Regions from separate parts of the Agrococcus sp. AC640b genome, predicted to be linked through region 2. Evidence: predicted binding sites of a transcription regulator. Region 2 holds the regulator's gene; the other holds the start of a gene.
What was found. The regulator HrcA, encoded in region 2, represses chaperone genes, less so after heat shock. The targets are predictions, from matches to a motif close to TTNGCACTCGNNNNNNNCGAGTGCNAA.
Positions count from the first base shown of each region.

Region 1: the regulator HrcA is predicted to act here: its motif matches at 9,070-9,096, upstream of ACZ6H8_RS09030 (Hsp20/alpha crystallin family protein).

Region 1 covers NZ_CEEDMM010000020.1:71,982-82,284, forward strand. The annotation lists gene ACZ6H8_RS08985 (LacI family DNA-binding transcriptional regulator) at 1-238, opposite strand, end outside; gene ACZ6H8_RS08990 (glycogen debranching N-terminal domain-containing protein) at 367-2,262, shown strand; gene ACZ6H8_RS08995 (PhzF family phenazine biosynthesis protein) at 2,288-3,139, opposite strand; gene ACZ6H8_RS09000 (NADP-dependent oxidoreductase) at 3,372-4,316, shown strand; gene ACZ6H8_RS09005 (ZIP family metal transporter) at 4,320-5,030, opposite strand; gene ACZ6H8_RS09010 (TetR/AcrR family transcriptional regulator) at 5,109-5,753, opposite strand; gene ACZ6H8_RS09015 (AEC family transporter) at 5,902-6,849, shown strand; gene ACZ6H8_RS09020 (DnaJ family domain-containing protein) at 6,880-7,455, opposite strand; gene ACZ6H8_RS09025 (SDR family NAD(P)-dependent oxidoreductase) at 7,534-8,328, opposite strand; gene ACZ6H8_RS09030 (Hsp20/alpha crystallin family protein) at 8,483-8,974, opposite strand; gene ACZ6H8_RS09035 (Fur family transcriptional regulator) at 9,243-9,659, shown strand; gene ACZ6H8_RS09040 (catalase) at 9,751-10,303, shown strand, end outside.
Region 2 covers NZ_CEEDMM010000029.1:257,120-267,422, reverse strand. The annotation lists gene holA (DNA polymerase III subunit delta) at 1-184, shown strand, start outside; gene ACZ6H8_RS12930 (hypothetical protein) at 194-799, opposite strand; gene rpsT (30S ribosomal protein S20) at 892-1,152, opposite strand; gene lepA (translation elongation factor 4) at 1,452-3,293, shown strand; gene ACZ6H8_RS12915 (hypothetical protein) at 3,295-4,557, opposite strand; gene ACZ6H8_RS12910 (DUF1990 family protein) at 4,705-5,340, shown strand; gene hemW (radical SAM family heme chaperone HemW) at 5,363-6,601, shown strand; gene ACZ6H8_RS12900 (DUF4870 domain-containing protein) at 6,649-7,386, opposite strand; gene hrcA (heat-inducible transcriptional repressor HrcA) at 7,514-8,539, shown strand; gene ACZ6H8_RS12890 (DnaJ C-terminal domain-containing protein) at 8,536-9,621, shown strand; gene ACZ6H8_RS12885 (16S rRNA (uracil(1498)-N(3))-methyltransferase) at 9,621-10,303, shown strand, end outside.

The DNA.
Region 1 (10,303 bases), on a different contig from region 2:
CGAGCAGCACGCCGTGGATGCCGTCGTCGTGGCGCTCGAGGCGGATGCCGATCGTGCGCGCCGACGACGTGCGCAGGCGCCTGGCGTGGAGGTTGGGCGCGTAGCCGAGCTCGTCGACGGCGGCCATGACGCGCTCGAGGGTCGCGGGGTGCACGATGCGCGGCGTGTTGATCGCGTTCGAGACGGTCTGCCTCGAGACGCCCGCCCTCGCGGCGACGTCGCTGAGCGTGGCTCGCACCCTCGCACCTCCTCGTGCATCGCATCCGGCCCGTCACGGGCGGATTCGATCGATCCATTTGATCGTTCCAAGCACCGTAGCGTACGGTCTCAGGAGCACGCCACCCCTACGCATCACGGAGGTCGACGGTGACCGAGAGCGCGCCAGGCAGGCAGCCGCTGCTGCACGAGGAGCTCGTCGTGCTCCGCGCACCCACGCAGGTGTGGTCGTCGCCGACCGGCGATCTCGGTGCGATGCCGATGCACGGGATCTTCCACGGGGACGCCCGTGTCGTCGACGCCCTGCACGTCGAGGTCGGCGGCGAGGTGCCCGAGCCGATCGGCGCATCGTCGACCGCGTCCGAGGCCGTGTTCCTCTCCGTCGCGCGCGGCATCGACGACGGCCCCACGCCTGATCCGCGCGTGCGCGTCGAGCGTCGCCGCGTCGTCGGCGCAGGGTCGGTCGACGAGCACGTCGCGATCGCGAACGCCCTGGGCCACGCCGTCGACACGACCGTGACGTTCGTCGTGCGGCTCGACGCGAACGACCTGCAGTCGGTGAAGTCGGGCGTGCTCGGCACCGAGCCGCCCACGATCGGTCAGCGGCCAGGGCTCGTCACGTCGACGTGGGGGTCGCGCACGGTCGAGCTCGAGGCCTCCGGCGCGGAGGTGGCCGTGCTCGGCCGCATCGTGTCGCTGTCGTGGCCGGTGCACGTGCCTGCTGGCGGGGCGGCCGAGGTGGCGTTGCGCCTGCGCGTGTCGGATCCCGCGCAGGTCGTCGCGCCGTTCGACGGCGACGCCGTGCTCGGTCGCGTGCCCGCCACCGGCGACCCACGGCTCGATCGGTGGGCGACGGCCGCCCTGGCCGACCTCGACGCGCTCGCGATGACGCGCCCCGAGCATCCGGGCGAGCCGTTCCTCGCCGCGGGCGCCCCGTGGTTCCTCACGCTCTTCGGCCGCGACACGCTCATCGCCGCCCGTCTGCTGCTGCCCGTCGATCGCGGGCTCGCGCTCGGCACGCTGCGCACGCTCGCGCGCCTGCAGGGTCGGGTGGTGGATGCCGCCGCCGCCGAGCAGCCCGGCAAGATCCTGCACGAGATCCGCGACGGCGTCTTCACGATGCCGGGCGAGGGCATCGTGCTGCCGCCGATCTACTACGGCACCGTCGACGCGACCCCGCTGTGGGTCGTCCTGCTGCGCCGCGCGCTCGACGCGGGCGCCGTGACGCTCGACGACGTGCGCGAGCTGCGCGGCACGCTCGAGGGTGCGCTGGCGTGGATGCGCGACTTCGGCGACCCGGCGGGCACGGGCTTCCTGCACTACCGCGACGAGCTCGGCACGGGTCTTGCGAACCAGGGGTGGAAGGACTCGGGCGACTCGATCCGCTTCCACGACGGCTCGATCGCCGAAGGCCCCATCGCGCTCGCGGAGGTGCAGGCGCAGGCGTACGAGGCCGCGATCGGCGGCGCCGACCTGCTCGACGCGCTCGACGGGCTCGGGGCAGGGGATGCGTGGCGCGTGTGGGCCGCCGACCTCGCCGTGCGCTTCCGCGACCGGTTCTGGGTGGAGCGCGACGGCGTACGGTTCCTCGCGATCGCGCTCGACGGCGAGGGGCGGCCGGTGGACTCGCGCACGTCGAACATGGGCCAGTGCTTGGGCACGGGCATCCTGACGTCCGCCGAGGAGGCAGCGCTCGCCGCGCAGCTCGTGGCACCCGCCTTCGCCTCCCGGTGGGGGCTGCGCACGATGGCGACCGACGAGGGCGGCTTCTGGCCGCTCGCGTACCACTGCGGATCGGTGTGGCCGCACGACACGGGCGTCGTGATCGAGGGGATGCTGCGCGCGGACCTGCACGCCGAGGCCGCCGACCTCGCCGCGCGGCTGCTCGACGCCGCCGAGGCGTTCGGATGGCGAGTGCCCGAGCTGCTCTCGGGCGACGACCTGCCTGCGCCCGTCGCATACCCGGCCTCGTGCCGCCCGCAGGCGTGGAGCGCGGCGGCGGTCGTGCCCGTGGCGCAGGCCCTCGCGCAGCGCCGGCCGGTCTGACCCCGGTCCCGCTCGCCTCCCGACCTCAGACGTCGATCGTGCCCGTGATCGCCACCGTGCACGCACCGCCCACCCAGACGCCGCCGTCGGCGTCGGCCGAGATCGAGATCTCGCCCGCACGCCCCAGGCGCGCGCCCTGCGACACCGTGAACGGCGCCGTGGCGATGCCGGTGGCCGTGAGCCACTGCGCGGCGCTCGCGTTCATCGAGCCGGTCACGGGATCCTCGGCCACGCCGATGCCGGGCGCGAAGGCACGCAGCTCGAACGCGTGCGGCGATCCCGGCGGGTACGCGCCGATGGCGCCGACCATCGCATCGGGGATGCGGGCGAGGTCGGGCTCGAGCGCGAGCACCTCGTCGGCGGTGCCGAGCCGTACGATGCACCAGCCTGGGCCGTTGTCGATCCACTGATGGTCGAGGATGCTCGAGCGCTCGATGCCGAAGGCGGCGGCGATCGCATCGACCTCGTCCTCGTCGATCGGGCCGGAGCGCACCGTGGGCGGCGCCTGGAACGACAGCAGCCCGCCCGACTGGCGCACGCGCACGAGCCCGGCGGCGCACTCCTGCACGATGCGGTCCTCGGACTGCGGCATGCCACCGGCGTGCAGCCACGCAGCCGCCGAGCCGAGCGTCGGATGACCGGCGAACGGCAGCTCGCCGCCCGGAGTGAAGATGCGCAGCAGGTAGTCGGCGCCCTCGCGCGTCGGCGGCAGCACGAACGTCGTCTCCGACAGGTTCGTCCACCTGGCGATGCGGTGCATCTCGGCGTCGTCGATCCTGTCGGCGTCGAGCACGACGGCGACGGGGTTGCCGAGGAACGGCGTCGACGAGAACACGTCGACCTGAGCGAACGGATGCTGCGGCACGAGGCTCCTCATCGGCTGCGGACCGGGCCAGCGTAGGCGTGCGGATGCGGTCCGGTCGAGCCGAGGTGGCGGACACGCCGCACCAGGTGACGCTGAGCGGGCCACGAGGTGCGCATGACGCACGACGGTCCACCCAGCGTCACCGCGTGCGGGCTCCGCCGCTCGGCTCCTGGCGAACGCCCCGTGACCGGGCGACCGCTTCCGGGCGACACTGGAGCCGAAGGACGAGACGAGGAGCGACGCGATGGCGCAGCAGATCCAGCACACCGAGTTCGGCGACCCCGAGGTGCTGCACCTCGTCGACGTGCCGCAGCCCGACGCCGACACGGGGCAGGTGGTCGTGCACGTGCACGCCGCCGGCGTGAACCCGCTCGACTCGAAGCTGCGCTCGGGCGCTCGACCGTCCGGCGAGATCACGACGCCGCGCGTGCCAGGTGGCGACGCCGCAGGCGAGGTCGTCGAGGTCGGTGCGGGCGTCGAGGGGTGGACGGTCGGCGACCGCGTCGTCGTGCAGCACGCGAACGGCGCCTACGCCACCCACACGGTCGCGACCCCCGAGCAGCTGCACCGCCTGCCCGACGCCGTCACCTTCGAGCAGGGTGCCGCGATCGGCATCCCCGCCTCCACGGCGTACCAGGGGCTCGTCGAGCTCGAGCTGCGGGCAGGGGAGACGCTGCTCATCCACGCGGGCTCCGGCGCCGTCGGCCAGGCCGCGATCCAGCTCGCGGTGCTGCAGGGTGCGACGGTGATCGCGACGGCGAGCGCGGCGAACCACGACCGCGTGCGTCAGCTGGGCGCGACGCCCGTGACGTACGGGCCGGGCCTGCTGGAGCGGGTGCGCGAGGCGGCGCCGGGCGGCGTCGACGTCGTCTACGACTGCGTCGGCTCCGAGGAGTCGATGGCGGTGTCTGCGCAGCTCGTCGCCGACCCGCACCGCATCGGCACGATCGTCTGGAGCGACGCCGCGGCGGCGCTCGGGGTGCAGGGATGGATGGGCGGCAAGCCCGAGCCGCTGTCGGAGCGCACGAAGCAGCTGCGGCACGAGGCGTACGAGGTCGTGCTCGGTCGCATCGCCGCCGGCTCGTTCGACGTCGAGATCGCGAAGGTCCTGCCGCTGTCGGAGGCCGCCGAGGCGCAGCGCCTCAACGTCGCCAACGCCGTGCGCGGCAAGATCCTGCTCGTGCCGTAGGCGCTACGACCCCAGCAGCGACAGCCCGGCGGCGAGGGCGAAGCCCAGCACGGTCGCGAGGCCGGCCCAGTCCTTCGCCTGCCTGCGGGCCTCGGGGATCATCGCGTCGACGAGCATCACGAGCAGCGCCCCGGCGGCGAAGCCGTCGATGCCCGCCTGCACCTGAGGGCTCGCGAGGCCAGCGAGGAGCGTGCCGGCGACGGTCGCGCCGGCGCACGCGAGCGCGACGCCTGCCCAGAGGGTCAGCACGTGCCGCCTGGGCGAGCCCGCGCGCAGCATCGCCGCCGACGAGCCGATCGACTCGGGCAGGTTCGACAGCACGATCGCCACGACGAGCGCTGCGCTCACCCCCTCGCCCGAGGCGATGCCGATGCCGAGCACCGCCTGCTCGGGCACGCCGTCGAGCAGCGCCCCCACCGCGAGCGGCACGCCTGCCGCGCCGTCGCGGCTGCGAGCGCCGACTCGCTCCACGAGCCGGTCGGCGCCGAAGAACGCGGCGGCGCCGAGCGCGAGGCCGATCGCGAGGGGCACGGCGCCGCCGACCCTGAGGCCCTCCTCGGCGAGCTCGAACGCGATGCTCGCGATGAGCGCGCCGGCACCGAACGCGAGCACGAGGCCCAGCAGCGCGCTCGGCCAACGGCGCAGCATCGCCAGCAGCGCGCCGACGAGCAGCGACGCCGCAGCGACCCCTCCCCACAGCAGGCTCTCGAGCATCGTGCACTCCCTCCGCCAGCACAGCGTGGTCGGTCGCCGGGGCGAGCGCAACGGGATGCGTGGGCCCCCGTGCCCGCGTCAGTCGCCCATCGCGGCGACGAGCGCCTCGCGAAGCGTCTCCTCGGCGGTGGCGAGCACCGCGACGGTCGCCGCGTCGTCCATGTCGGGGTCGTCGAGGAAGGCTGCGAGCACGAGCGCGTCCGCGCGCCGGAGGGCCTCGACGATCGCGTCGCGGCGCGCGGGCGTCAGCTGCATGCCGTGCCGTGGCGCGAGCACGTCGGCGAGCTCGCGGGCCGTACCGCTCACCGCCTCGGCGCGGTCTGCGCGAGCCTCGGGCCGCAGCCACTGCCACGTGCGCACCGCCTGGTAGGCGGGCAGGGAGCGATGCATGCGCACGTAGGTGGCGAGGAGGGCGCGCACGTCGGCCTCGAGGCTGCCCCGCGACGTGGCTGCCGACTCGACGAGCGCGGCGCGCACGCGCGCGAGGTTGCGCTCGTAGAGCGTGCGGATGAGCGCGTCGCGATCCTCGAAGTACCGGTAGACGGTGCCGACCGAGACGCGGGCGCGCGCGGCGACGTCGGTCGTCGACAGGCGATCGATGCCGCTCCTGTCGATGAGCGCGGCGGCCGCGTCGAGCACGCGCTGCGCCGTGTCGGTCGCCTGGCCGGAGGTGGGGTCGACGCGCATCGCGGCCGTGCGGCCCTCGACGGGTTCCCTGTCCACCCCGACCTCCCTCCGCGACCGAGCAGATCCTGAGCATAGAGCGTGCGCATGGGCGCACCTCGATGGCCGCGCACAGCGGCTCGCGCTCCCATGCGCGGTGGGAGGATGGGGTCGTCGGAGACCGCGGACGGACCGGAGGCGTCCACGCGTGGACCTCGAGAACATGGCTGATGCGGCGCTCGCGTTCGCGGGCGTCTCGGTCGTCATCCTCATCGGCTACCTCGTGCGCCGGTGGGAGGTCGTCGGCCAGGAGGCCGAGCGCATCCTCAACCGCCTCACCCTGCTCGTCGCGATGCCGGGCCTCACGTTCACGGTGCTCGCGCGCGCCGATCCGACGGTGCTGCTGTCGACGTTCTCCCTCGCGATGGTCGTGCCGATCGTCGTGACGATCCTCATCACCGCGGGCGCGCTGCTCACGCAGGCGCGCGTGCGTCGGTCGACGACGGCCGTCGCCGTGCTCGCGACGTCGACCGGCTTCACGAACTCCGGCAACATCGGCATCCCGCTCGCGACGTCGATCCTCGGCACGACGTCGTTCCTCGCACCGAGCATCCTGCTGCAGGTGCTCGTGCTGGCACCGCTCACGATGGGCATCGCGACGGCCGCGTCGCACGAGGGTGGTGCGCAGCCGTGGTGGCGGCGCGTGGTGCGGCCGTTCGCGACGCCCGTGGTGCCCGCGGCGATCCTGGGTGCCGTCGTCATGCTGTCGGGCGCCGAGATCCCGGATGCCGTGCTCATGCCTGCCGACCTGCTCGCCGAGGCGTCGATCCCCATGCTGCTGCTCGCCTTCGGCATGTCGCTGCGCGGCGCACGGCCGCTCGAGCCGCTGCGGCGTCAGACGGCGATCGTGCTCATCCCGCTGCTGGGCAAGCTCGTGGTGCTGCCGGCGATGACCCTCGGGTTCGGGCTGCTGCTGGGCTTCGAAGGCCTCGAGCTGCTCGCGCTCGTGGTCATCGCATGCCTGCCGTCGGCGCAGAACATGTACGCGATCGCGTCGTCGTACACGAGCGTCGGCGCGGTCGTGCGCACGATCGTGCTCGTCACGACGGTGCTCGCGTGTCCGCTCGCGGTGCTCGCGGCGGGCCTGCTGGGCTGACGACCGCGGGTCCGTCGCGATCGCGTGGAGCTAGGCGTCCGCCGGGTCGCGGCGCGTCCTCCGCCGACGCCACCACGGCGTCGCGGCACGCTCCTGCTCCTGTGCGGCTGCGAGCTCGGCGGCCAGCCGCCGTCGCTGCGCCCGGCGCTCGTGCCACGCGGCGACGTCGGCCTCGACGTCGCGCAGCGGCGTCACCACCGGTGGCCCGCCCAGCAGCTGTCGCCTGGCCTCGACGACGCGTCGGTTGAAGTCGACGAGCGCCTCGCGCACGGCCTCCTCGCGGTAGAGCCGGTCGAGGCGCTCGTCGAGCTGCGCTGCCTCGGTGCGCAGCGAGAGCGCGGGCGGTGCGAGCCCGGTGAGCTGCTCGCGCTCGATCTTGCGGCGGATCCACCAGTTCGGATCGTTCGACGCCGCGAGCAGGTCGGTGAGCGGCTTGCCTGAGCCTGGCAGGTCGTCGAACTCGCCCCGACGCATGGCCTGCTGGAGCGCGGTCTCGACGTACGCGGCGCGATCCGCGGCGGTCGGCACCGGTGCCGGCTCGGCCTCCGAGGCGTCGTCGACGCCGATGCGGTAGCGCGCGGCGCGCAGCCTCGGATCCTCCGGCACTCCCCACCTCCCGATCGCGTGCTCCAGGCCACGGCGACGCGTCTCGCGCACGCCTCGCAGCCTCGCGGACGCAGTGTCCTACGGTGCGATCGCGTCGACGTAGCCGCCGTCGACGCGCAGCGCGCCTCCCGTCGTCGCCGACGCGAGCGGCGAGGCGAGGTAGACGACCATGTTGGCGATCTCCTCCGGCTCGATGAGCCGCTGCAGGAGGGACTGCGGCCGGTGCTCGCGCATGAACGTGCGCTGCCGCTCGTCCCACGGCGCGTCGCCGGGCACCAGCTTGGCGACGAAGTCCTCGACGCCTGCGGTGTGCGTGGGGCCCGCGATGACGGCGTTGACGGTGACGCCCGTGCCTGCCGCCGCCTTCGCGAAGCCGCGCGACGCGGCGACGAGCGCCGTCTTCGAGACGCCGTAGTGGATCATCTCGGCGGGGATCGCGAACGCCGAGTCGCTCGCGATGCTGAGCACGCGGCCCCAGCCGCGCTCGATCATGCCGGGCAGGACGAGCCGCGTGAGCCGCGTCGCCGACAGCAGGTTGACCTCGAGGAATCGCCGCCACGCGTCGTCGTCGATCTCGAGCGCGGGCGTCGCGCCGAAGATGCCGAGGTTGTTGACGAGCACGTCGACGTCCCCGGCCGCCGCGAGCAGCGCCTCGGCGCCCTCGGCCGTCGCGACGTCTGCCGCGACCCCGAGCACCTCGGCGCCCTCCACCTCGGCGCGGACGCGAGCGGCAGCCTCCTCCACCGACGCGGCACCCCGGCCGTTGACGAGGACGCGAGCGCCCGCCTGCGCGAGCCCGCGCGCGATGGCCAAGCCGATCCCGCCGCTCGATCCGGTCACGACCGCCGTGCGGCCAGTCAGGTCGATGCGCATGCGCTCCTCCTCCTGCTCGTCGTCATGCAACGGGCGAGGGCGGGTGCGTCATTCCCTCGCCGCGCGTCGTCAGCGTCCGCCGTTGATGGGTCCCAGCCAGCGGCCGAACGCGGGCTCGAGCTCGTCGTCCTCGAGCGACGTCACCGGCTCGCGCTCACGCATCCTGCGTCACCGCCGCCGGCTGCTGGGCATCCGCGTCGGCGTGTGCACTCGGCTCGATCGCACGGTCGGAGCCCGAGCCTGCGTGCTCGACGGCGATCTTGCGTGGCCTCGAGCGCTCGGCGACCGGGATCGTGAGCGTGAGCACGCCGTGCTCGTACGACGCGTGGATCGCGTCGAGGTCGAGGTCCGACCCGAGGCTCAGCTGCCTCGTGAAGCGGCCGGCCGGGCGCTCCTGCGCGAGCCAGTGCGCGCCGTCGGCGCCGCCGAGCGTGCGCTCTGCCTGGATCGTGAGCGTCGTCGCGTCGACGTCGAGGTCGATCGAGCCCGGGTCGACGCCCGGCAGGTCGACGTGCACGACGTAGTGCTCGTCGGCGCGGTACAGATCCATCGGCATCCACGTCGCGCTGCGCTGCGTGCCACCGCTGGTGAGCAGTCGTGCCGCCATGCGGTCCATCTCGCGGAACGGGTCGAAGGTCAGAGCCATGACAACCACCTCCTTCAACGACGGTCCGTCGCCCAGTGCGCCGGACCAGGTGTCTTGGCGATCGCCCCCGGGACCTCCCGGGAGGCGCGTCCAGATTGGCACTCTCACCTTGAGAGTGCCAACAGGCGCGGCTTGGAGTTCGCTGAGCGTCGAGCTCGACGCGACGCGCCGAAGATTTGAATCGTTCACGATAACGCGACAGGATGGGGCCATGGAGATCGTCGACCACGCACCCGCCGAGCGCATCGACGACGCGCTCGCGCAGCGCATGGCGCACGAGGGCATGCTGCGCACGCGCGGGCTGCGCGTGACGCGCGGACGCCTCGCCGTGCTCGACGTGCTCGCCGCCCTGCCGCACTCCGACGCCGACGTCATCCACCGAGCCGTCGCGGTCATGGAGCCGAGCATCTCGGTGCAGTCGGTGCACAACGTGCTCGGCGCCCTCCACGAGGCCGGCGTGCTGCGCCGCTTCGAGCCCGCACGCTCCGCCGCTCGCTACGAGCTCCGCGTCGACGACAACCACCACCACGCCGTGTGCTCGCGGTGCGGTCGCGTCGAGGACGTCGACTGCGTCACGGGCGACGCCCCCTGCCTGCATGCGCAGGCCCCCGACGGCTTCGCCGTCATGCAGGCCGAGGTGACCTTCTGGGGGCTGTGCGGCCCGTGCGCCGCCACCGCGCGCTGACCGCAGCCGCCCGCTCGCCGTACGACGGCGAGCGGCTCGACCGACCCGACATCCACGACCCGAACGACCGTACGAGGAAGCAGAGGACATCATGACCCAGCGGACCACCACCAACTCCGGAGCGCCGGTCGCCAGCGACCAGCACTCCCAGTCCGTCGGCGCCGACGGCGCCATCGCGCTCACCGACCACTACCTCGTCGAGAAGCTCGCCCAGTTCAACCGCGAGCGGGTGCCGGAGCGCGTCGTGCACGCCAAGGGCGGCGGTGCGTTCGGCACGTTCACCACGACGAACGACGTGTCGCAGTACACGCGCGCCGCGCTGTTCCAGCCGGGCGTCGAGACCGAGATGCTCGCACGCTTCTCGTCGGTCGCAGGCGAGCAGGGCAGCCCCGACACGTGGCGCGACCCCCGCGGCTTCGCGCTGAAGTTCTACACGAGCGAGGGCAACTACGACCTCGTCGGCAACAACACGCCCGTCTTCTTCATCAAGGACGGCATCAAGTTCCCCGACTTCATCCGCTCGCAGAAGCGCCTCCCCGGCTCCAACCTGCGCGACCACGACATGCAGTGGGACTTCTGGACCCTGCAGCCCGAGTCGGCGCACCAGGTGACGTGGCTCATGGGCGACCGCGGCCTGCCCGCAT
Region 2 (10,303 bases):
GGCGAAGACGCTCGGCATGGCGCCGTGGCAGGTGCGCAATGCGCGCCGCGACCTGCAGCGGTACTCCGACGAGCGCCTCGGCCACGCCATCGTCCTCATCGCCGAGACCGACCATGCCGTGAAGGGTGCGCAGCGCAGCCCCATGCACGCGCTCGAGCGCATGGTGCGCATCCTCGCGTCCTGAGCGACGCGCTCAGCCGACGACGAGCGCCGCCACCACGACCACCGCGGCGATGATGAGCGCGACCAGCACGTGCCGGACGCGACGCTCGAACCACGTGGTCGAGGCTGGCAGGTCGCGCTCGAGCGCGAGCGCCGAGCGGACGCCCGTGCGCTCCTCCACGGCGATCGACGAGCGAGCGAGCACCTCCCGCCACGGCACGCGAGCAGACGACCACGAGGTGAAGCCGAGCGCGCGACCATCCGCGCCGACGAGCACGAGGCGTCGCGCGGTCACGTGCCCGAGGCGCGCGGGCTGCTCGACCACCGCGACGACGCAGCGCGCGACGTCGTGCCGGTCGACGTGTCGTGCGGGGAGCAGCACGCGATGCAGATGGATGCGGTCGTGGGCGACGACGACGCGATGCGTCCATGGCAGCAGCGTCACGAGCGTCGCGACGAGCAGCGCTCCGCCGAACGTCACGAGGAGGAGGCTCGCGAGCGTCGCGGGTGCGTCACGGCCGTGCAGCGCGAGCACGATGGCACCCGCGGCGGTGGAGGCAGCGGATCCGGCCGTGAGGAGGCGGAGCGCGACGACCTCCCGCGGGCGCAGCAGCTGCAGCGTCACGGGGGCGGGCATGCGACCAGCCTCGTGCACCGCGCGTCGAGACCCCTGGGAACGACGAAGGGACGGGCCTCGCGGCCCGTCCCTCCCTCACGATGCGTGCTCGATCAGAGCGCGGCGACCTGCTTCGCGAGCGACGACTTGCGGTTCGCGGCCTGGTTCTCGTGGATGACGCCCTTGCTCACGGCCTTGTCCAGCTTGCGCGACGCCTGCTGCAGCGCGGTCGCCGCGGCGGCCTTGTCGCCGGCCGTGATGGCCGCCTTCGTGGCGCGGACGTGCGTGCGCAGCTCGCTCTTGACGGCGCGGTTGCGCTGCGTCGCCTTCTCGTTGGTGAGGATGCGCTTGATCTGCGACTTGATGTTCGCCATGGTGATTCCTTCGGTCGTGATTGCCTGTGGGGCTGGCGGCAAGGAGGGTGTGGGACCCGCCTCGCTCGTGGCCCCGGACACGCGATCGCGGAAGAGGGCGCGACGCATGGAAGCCAACAGAGGACTTTACCAGGCGGGCGACGGCCGCGCCAACGCACGCGGGGCGCGTCGCGCGATGCGGACGACGCGCACCGCAGCGGTGTCGCCGTGAGCGCCGACCGTGCGCCCTCGAACGCGGCGGCCGCGACGCGCGTGAGAGGATGGAGGGTCCGCATCGACCCGTGATCCCCAGGAGCACCGTGCCCCGCTCGTCCCTCGCTCTCGAGCCCGCCTCGACCGCACCCGAGCGCATTCGCAACTTCTGCATCATCGCGCACATCGACCACGGCAAGTCGACGCTCGCCGACCGCATGCTGCAGCTAACGGGCGTCGTCGACTCGCGTGCCATGCGTGCGCAGTACCTCGACCGCATGGACATCGAGCGCGAGCGCGGCATCACGATCAAGTCGCAGGCCGTGCGCATGCCGTGGGATCTCGACGGCGAGACGTTCGCGCTCAACATGATCGACACGCCTGGCCACGTCGACTTCACGTACGAGGTGTCGCGGTCGCTCGCCGCATGCGAGGGCGCGATCCTGCTCGTCGACGCCGCGCAGGGCATCGAGGCGCAGACGCTCGCGAACCTGTATCTGGCGATGGCGAACGACCTCGAGATCATCCCCGTCCTCAACAAGATCGACCTGCCGGCTGCCGACCCTGAGAAGTACGCGGCCGAGATCGCGGGCCTCATCGGCGGCGACCCCTCCGACGTGCTGCGCGTGTCTGGCAAGACGGGCGAGGGCGTCGAGGCGCTGCTCGACCGCGTGGTGCGCACGGTGCCTGCGCCCAGCGGCGAGGTCGACGCTCCCGCTCGCGCGATGATCTTCGACTCCGTCTACGACTCGTACCGCGGCGTCGTCACCTACGTGCGCATGGTCGACGGCTCGCTGAAGCCGCGCGAGAAGGTGACGATGATGTCGACCGGCTCCACGCACGAGCTGCTCGAGATCGGCGTCTCGAGCCCAGAGCCCCTCGCGTCGAAGGGCCTGTCGGTCGGCGAGGTCGGCTACCTCATCACGGGCGTGAAGGACGTGCGCCAGTCGAAGGTGGGCGACACGGTCACGAGCGCCAGGCACGGTGCGACCGAGGCGCTGCAGGGCTACGCCGACCCGAAGCCCATGGTCTTCTCGGGCCTGTACCCGATCGACGGCGGCGACTACCCCGACCTGCGCGAGGCGCTCGACAAGCTCAAGCTGTCGGATGCGGCGCTCGTCTACGAGCCCGAGACGTCGGTCGCGCTCGGCTTCGGCTTCCGCGTCGGCTTCCTCGGCCTGCTGCACCTCGAGATCATCTCCGAGCGGCTGCAGCGCGAGTTCGGGCTCGACCTCATCGCGACGGCGCCGAGCGTGTTCTACGAGGTGCGCACGGAGGACCGCAAGAGCGTCACGGTCACGAACCCGTCGGAGTTCCCTGAGGGCAAGATCGACGGCGTCATCGAGCCGATGGTCAACGCGACGGTGCTCGCGCCGAAGGACTACGTCGGCACGATCATGGACCTGTGCCAGACGCGCCGCGGCACGCTGCAGGGCATGGAGTACCTCTCGGAGGACCGCGTCGAGCTGCGCTACCGGCTGCCGCTGGGCGAGATCGTGTTCGACTTCTTCGACCAGCTGAAGTCGCGCACGCAGGGCTACGCGTCGCTCGACTACGAGGTCGACGGCACGCAGGAGGCCGATCTCGTGAAGGTCGACATCCTGCTGCAGGGCGAGCAGGTCGACGCGTTCAGCGCGATCGTGCACCGCGAGAAGGCGTACGCGTACGGCACCCTCATGGCTGGCAAGCTGCGCGAGCTCATCCCGCGTCAGCAGTTCGAGGTGCCCATCCAGGCTGCGATCGGTGCGCGCATCATCGCGCGCGAGACGATCCGGGCCATCCGCAAGGACGTGCTCGCGAAGTGCTACGGCGGCGACATCACCCGCAAGCGCAAGCTGCTCGAGAAGCAGAAGGAGGGCAAGAAGCGCATGAAGATGGTCGGTCGCGTGGAGGTCCCTCAGGAGGCGTTCATCGCCGCGCTCTCGACGGGCGAGCGCAAGGAGTCGTAGCTCACCGCAGCCGGTCGAGCTGCGTGTCGAGCAGCAGCTCGACGTCGCCTGCCGCCATGCCCTCGCCGGTCTCGACGACCGCCAGGACGCCGTCGGCGACGGTCCACCGCAGCACGACGTCGGCCGGGTCGAGCATGCCGGGCTCCGCCGGCGTCCGCTCGAGCGCGATCGACGACCAGTCCGCGTCGTCGTGGGGGAGCATGCGATCGACGACGAGGCCGTCGCCCGTCGACGCTCCCGTGCACGCGGCCGCGTAGCGCTCGAGCCCCGCGGCGGTCTCGGATGCGGCAGCGGGGTCGTCGGTGGTGAAGACGATCGCCTCGGCGTCGAACCCGTCGGTGCCCGCGACGCGCACCGACGCCGCCTGGATGCCGTCGAGCGCGATGCCGGGGCCCCAGTCGAACGCTGCGCACGCGTCGGCGTCGGAGGGGGCGGCGTCGAGCAGCTGGAACCGGTCGATGCCAAGCAGCCACGGCTGCTCGTCGATCGCGCACAGGTCGGCGGCCGTCACCTCGACGTCGGAGGCGCCCAATCCCGCGTCGTCGGCGCTCGCAGCGCAGTCGGCGGGTGCCTCGACCGCGTCTGCTGGGGTCTCGAGCCGGTCGCGCTGCAGCTCGAGGATGCGCTCGCGCACCTGCAGGCCGAGCGCGGCGTCGAGCTGCACGATGGCGACGACGCCGTCGAGCTCGGTCCAGTACGTCTCGATCTCGATCGGGTCGGTCGGCAGGGGCTCGCGGTGGGCGATGCCGTGCCACGCGCCGACCTCGAGGGCCTCCATGCGCTCCTCCTGCCCCTGCGGGAGCTGGGTCGTCGTGCCTGCGCACGCATCCCGCAGCGACTCGAGGGCCGCGAGCGTCGTCTCGGCGAGCGCGGGCTGCTCGAGCACCGCGACCGAGATGCGCTCGCCGACGAGCCCTGCGCTGCTGGGCGCGAGCCCTCGGAAGCGCCCGTCGAGCTCCTGCCGCACGCTCTCGGTCGTCAGGGCCGCGGCCGCGCACGCCGCGTCGTCGCTGCGCAGGGCGCTCGAGGCGTGCCAGTTCCACCCCAGCAGCGCGCCCCACTGCCACGCGTCGCCGTCGTCGGCGCACAGGTCGGCGGGCGTCAGCACCGCCGTCGGGAGGTCGAGCTCGGGCCCGGGGCTCGACGCGCACGCGTCGGCCGACGGCGCGGCCGACGGCGACGGCGACGGTGCTGGGCTCGCGAGGGTGCAGCCTGCGAGCAGCAGCGCGCAGGGCGCGGCGACGAGGACGAGGAGACGGCGCATGCTCCGAGGATGCACGACGGTGCTGGACGCGACCGGCGTGCGCGCTCCTGGTGCGCCGGGACCCGCTGGTGCTGCAGCGGCGCATGCGCGCTATCCTCGCTGGGGCACTCCACCAGGACGTGCCGTCGACGAGGTGGGAGCAGCGGAGTGCGGGATCTGGCGGATCGCCCGGCGAACTACGGCATCATCGGTGCCACCGCCCACTTCGACTTCGACCGATTCCCTCCCAAGGGCTTCGAGCTCGTGTCGCGGCGGGCCCGCATCGGCCACGGCCGTGCCCGCTACGACGCCGCCGTCGCCGCGCTGCGCACGTGGCGCGTGCAGCGGCTCAGCGGCGTCGAGGTCGACGTGCACCCCACCGCGGACCGCTCGACGTACCGGCCGGTCGGGTTCGAGGGCAAGGACCCCGCACGCGCGGCGTCGACGGAGGCGCAGCAGGTCTTCGCAGCCGACGGCGAGCCATTCCTGCAGCCGGGCGACTCGGCGATGCAGCGCATCCGCGTCGGCCCGCTGCAGATCCACGCGCCCATCCGCGTCATCGCCGTCGAGGACGAGGAGACGACGCACGCCGTGATCTTCGGCACCCTCGAGGGGCACCCGGAGGCCGGCGAGGAGCGCATGCTCGTCGAGCTCGCCGACGACGAGTCGGTGTACTTTCACCTCCGCGTGCTCTCGCGTCCGGCAGCGTGGTGGGCTCGGCTCGGTGGACCGATCACGCTGCGCATCCAGCGGCGCTACCACCAGCGCTACCTCGACGCGCTGCGTCGCATCCGCGTCACGTGACGTCGGCAGCGCAGGGCGGACGCTGATGGGCGCGCTGCCAGACGGCGACGCCGCGCCCACCGACGGCCTGCTGCCGGCATCCGCGGCATCCGGCGCTGGCGAGCGCGCCTTCGGCGTGTACCTGCACGTGCCGTTCTGCCGCGTGCGCTGCGGCTACTGCGACTTCAACACCTACACGGCCACCGAGCTGCGCGGCGCGAGGCAGGCGGACTACGCCGACCAGGCGATCGCCGAGATCGCCCTCGCCGGCCGTGTGCTCGACGAGCTCGCCACCCACGACGCCGCGGTGCGTCGGCCCGTGTCGACCGTGTTCGTCGGCGGCGGCACGCCCACGTTGCTGCCGCCAGGCGACCTCGCCCGCATGCTCGACACGGTGCGCGAGACGTGGGGCCTCGCCGACGATGCCGAGGTGACGACGGAGGCGAATCCCGACTCCGTCGACGCCGCCGACCTGCGCACCCTCGCCGACGCCGGCTTCACGCGCGTGAGCATCGGCATGCAGTCGGTCGTGCCGCACGTGCTGCGCACCCTCGACCGCACGCACGACCCCGAGCGCGTGCCGCAGGTCGTGGCGTGGGCGCGGGATGCCGGGCTCGACGCGAGCGTCGACCTCATCTACGGCACGCCCGGCGAGTCGCTGCAGGACTGGCAGCGCTCGCTCGACGCCGCGCTGTCGTACGACGTCGACCACCTCTCGGCGTACGCGCTCATCGTCGAGGCGGGCACGGCGCTCGCGCGCCAGATCCGTCGCGGCGAGGTCGCGCCGGTCGACGACGACCTGCACGCCGCGATGTACGAGGCCGCGGATGCGACGCTCGGCGCAGCAGGCTACGAGTGGTACGAGGTGTCGAACTGGGCGCGCGGCGGAGCCGTGTCGCGCCACAACCTGTCGTACTGGCACGGCGAGGACTGGTGGGGCGTGGGCCCGGGCGCCCACAGCCACGTCGGCGGCGTGCGCTGGTGGAACGTGAAGCACCCCGCGGCGTACGCCCAGCGGCTCGCCACGGGGGAGTCGCCAGCGCTCGCACGCGAGGAGCTCGATGCCGACACGCGCCGCGTCGAGCGCGTGCTGCTCGAGACCCGCATCCGCGACGGACTGCCCGTCGACGTGCTCGACGACGCCGGGCGCACGGCGGTCGCCGGCCTCATCGCCGAGGGTCTCGTCGACGGCCCGTCGGCGATGCGCGGCCGCGTCGTGCCGACGCTCGCCGGTCGCCTGCTCGCCGACGCCGTCGTGCGTCGGCTCACCGCCTCGACATGACGACGGGCACCCCGCCTCGGGGTGCCCGTCGCGTCGATCGGTGACGGCTACTTGATGATGCGCCAGTTGAACGGGTAGCGGTACGAGCCGCCGCCGTTGACGCGCACGCCGCCGATGATCGCGAAGATGATGCCGAGGATCGGCGGCACCACGGCCAGGAACAGGAACAGGAATCCGATGAGGATGAAGCTCGTGATCGTGCCGACCACGAGGAGTCCCACGGTGAGGATCGTCATGAAGAGCTGGAAGTTCAGCGCCTCCTTCGCCTCCTGCTTCACGAACGCGCTGCGGTCCTTGTAGACGAGGAAGACGATGAGCGGGCCGAGCCAACCGAGGTAGAGGACCCATGCGATGCCGCCGAGGTGGCCGAACATCGCCCACTGCTTCTCGTCCTGCGGCGTCATGGGGGCACCCGCGGCGTACTGCGGCTGACCGGGAGCGCCGTACTGCGGAGCACCGTACTGGCCGGGCCCGGGCTGGCCGGGCTGCGGTGCGCCGTACGGAGGCGCCTGCGGCGGCTGGTGCTGGCCGGGCGCGCCGAACTGCGGCTGCTGCTGGCCCGGTGCGCCCTGCGGTGCGCCGTACGGAGGCGCCTGCGGCGGCTGGTGCTGGCCGGGTGCGCCATGCGCCGGCGCGGCGGGCGGCACGGGCGCGGGGCTCGAGAAGGGCTGGGCGGGCGCGCCCGGGGCGGGAGCCGCCTGCGGTGCGTCGCCCTGCTCGGGTGCGCCGAAGCTGGGCGCCTGCGGCTCGTCGGGCGTCGCGGCGGGGCCGTTGGAGTCGGACATGGGAGGCCTCTCGATCTCGGGTGCCGGGTGCGGCTGCATCCATCTTGCTCGCAGCAGGCTGAGAACGCACCCATCGTCGCGGTACGATTGGCAGTCACGAACGACGAGTGCCAGACGAGGGGGGACGATGGTCACGGATCGCGGCCTCGAGGTGCTGCGGGCGATCGTGCGCGACTACGTCGCCTCGAGCGAGCCCGTCGGCTCCCGCTCCATCGTCGAGCGCCACTCCTTCGGGGTGAGCGCTGCGACGATCCGCAACGACATGGTGCTGCTGGAGGAGGCGGAGCTCATCGTCGCGCCCCACACCTCCTCCGGCCGCATCCCCACCGACAAGGGCTACCGCGTCTTCGTCGACCGCCTGCAGGGCATGCAGCCGCTGTCGGCGGCGCAGCGCGTCGCGATCACCCGGTTCCTCGACGAGGCCGACGACCTCGACGACGTCATGGCGCGCACGGTGCGGCTGCTGTCGCAGCTGACGAACCAGGTGGCCCTCGCGCAGTACCCGTCGGTCGCGAAGGCACGCGTGCGTCGCGTCGAGGTCGTGCAGCTCGCCGAGTGGCGGCTGCTGCTCGTCGTCATCCTCGACACGGGTCGCGTCGAGCAGCGCATGGTCGACGCGGGGCAGCAGATCGGCGCGGAGGCGGCCCAGGCCATCGGCCGCGCCCTCGACCTCGCCGTCGCAGGCAAGCCCACCACCGATGCCGAGGATGCGCTCGTCGCCGTCGTCGACGACGCAGCGCCGGGGGTGCAGGCCGCGACGGCGCGGCTCGTCGCCGTGCTCGGCGAGGTGCTCGCGCCCACCGCGGGCGACCGCCTCGTCATCGCCGGCGCCTCGCACCTCGTGCGCGGCGGCCACGACCTGTCGGGCTCGGTGACGCTCGTGCTCGAGGCGATCGAGGAGCAGGTCACCCTGCTGCGCCTCTTCGGCGAGATGGATGCGGAGGCGACGGCCGTCGCCACCCGCATCGGCCGCGAGATGGCCGACGGCCTCGAGCAGACGTCGATCGTGACGGGCGCGTACGGCGCCGGCGGTCACGAGGCCGGTCGAGTCGGGGTGCTCGGCCCCACCCGCATGGACTACGCATCGAACATGGCAGCCGTCCGCGCCGTCGCGCGGTACCTCACCCGGCTGCTCGACGACGAGGAGCGATGAGCGATCACTACGAGGTCCTGGGCGTGCCCCGCGAGGCCAGCCAGGACGACATCAAGCGTGCATACCGCAAGCTCGCACGACAGCTGCATCCCGACGTGAACCCGTCGGCGGACGCCGCCGACCGGTTCAAGGAGGTCACGCACGCGTACGACGTGCTCTCGGATGCGCAGTCGCGTGCCGACTACGACCGCGGCCCGCAGGCGGCCGGCTTCGGGCTGGGCGACATCTTCGAGCAGTTCTTCGGCGGCACGGGCAGGCAGCAGGGGCCGAGGCCGCGCAGGCGACCCGGCCAGGACTCGCTGCTGCGGCTCGACCTCGACCTGCACGACGTCGTCTTCGGCGTGCACCGCGACCTGCGCGTGCAGACGGCGGTGCTGTGCGAGACGTGCGGCGGCCGGTGCACGGCGCCGGGCACGCGGGAGGAGACCTGCGACATCTGCCAGGGCTCCGGGCACGTGCAGCGTCAGGTGCGCTCGCTGCTCGGCAACATGGTCACGAGCCAGCCGTGCGGGTCCTGCCAGGGCCACGGCACCGTCATCCCCATCCCGTGCCCCACGTGCGCCGGCCACGGACGCGTGCGCGCCGAGCGCACCATCCCCGTCGACGTGCCCGCCGGCGTCGACACGGGCCTGCGCATCCAGCTGCCCGGTCAGGGCGAGGTCGGTGAGGCCGGTGGCGACCCCGGCACGCTGTTCCTCGAGGTGCACGTGCAGCACCACGACGTCTTCAGCCGCGATGGCGACGACCTGCTCGGCACCCTCGAGGTGTCGATGATCGATGCCGCGCTCGGCGCCGAGGCGACCGTCGAGTCGATCGACGGTCCCGTGACGGTGACGGTGGAGCCCGGCGTGCAGAGCGCCGACGTGCTCACGGTCGCCGGCCGTGGCGTCGGCAGGCTGCGCGGCTCTGGCCGCGGCGACCTCAAGCTGGGCGTGCAGGTCGTGACGCCCTCGCGGCTCGACAGGAAGTCGATCGAGCTGCTCGAGCAGCTGCGCCACCGCACGAAGCCGCCGGAGCCGCGCATGGCGCAGTTCCAGCAGGGGCTCTTCTCGAAGCTCCGTGATCGGTTCCTCCGCTTCTGATGGCGCACTGCTACTACGTCGACGAGCTCGACGTCGAGGTGGGCGATCGCGTGGTGCTGGGTGCGGAGGATGCGCGGCACGCCGCGACCGTCAGCCGCGCGCGCGTCGGCGAGCGCGTGCTCGTTGCCGACGGGCACGGCACGCTGTGCCACGCCGACTTCGTCGAGGTGCGCCCCGAGGTCGTGCTCGTCGTGCGCTCGATGCGCCACGAGCCCGCCCCGACGCCGCGCATCGGGCTCGCGCAGGCGCTCGCGAAGGGCGACCGTGCCGAGCTCGCCATCCAGGCGGCGACCGAGCTCGGCGTCGACGCGATCGTGCCGTGGCAGGCGTCGCGATCGATCGTCGCGTGGAAGGGCGACCGGTCGGCGAAGGCCCTCGCCCGGTGGCGCACGATCGTGCGCGAGGCGGGCAAGCAGTCGCTGCGCGCGCACGTGCCCGACGTGCTCGACGTCGTCGACACGCGCGCGCTCGCCGCGCTCGCGTCGACCTGGCGGCTCGTCGTGCTCGACCCCACGGGCGAGGCGACCCTCGCCACGCTCGAGCCCGACGGCCGCGACATGCTGCTCGTCGTCGGGCCGGAGGGTGGCATCGCCCCTGACGAGCTCGAGCGCCTGGGAGGCGAGCGCGTGCGCATGGGCCCCCACGTCGTGCGCACCTCCACCGCGGGCCCGGCTGCGATCGC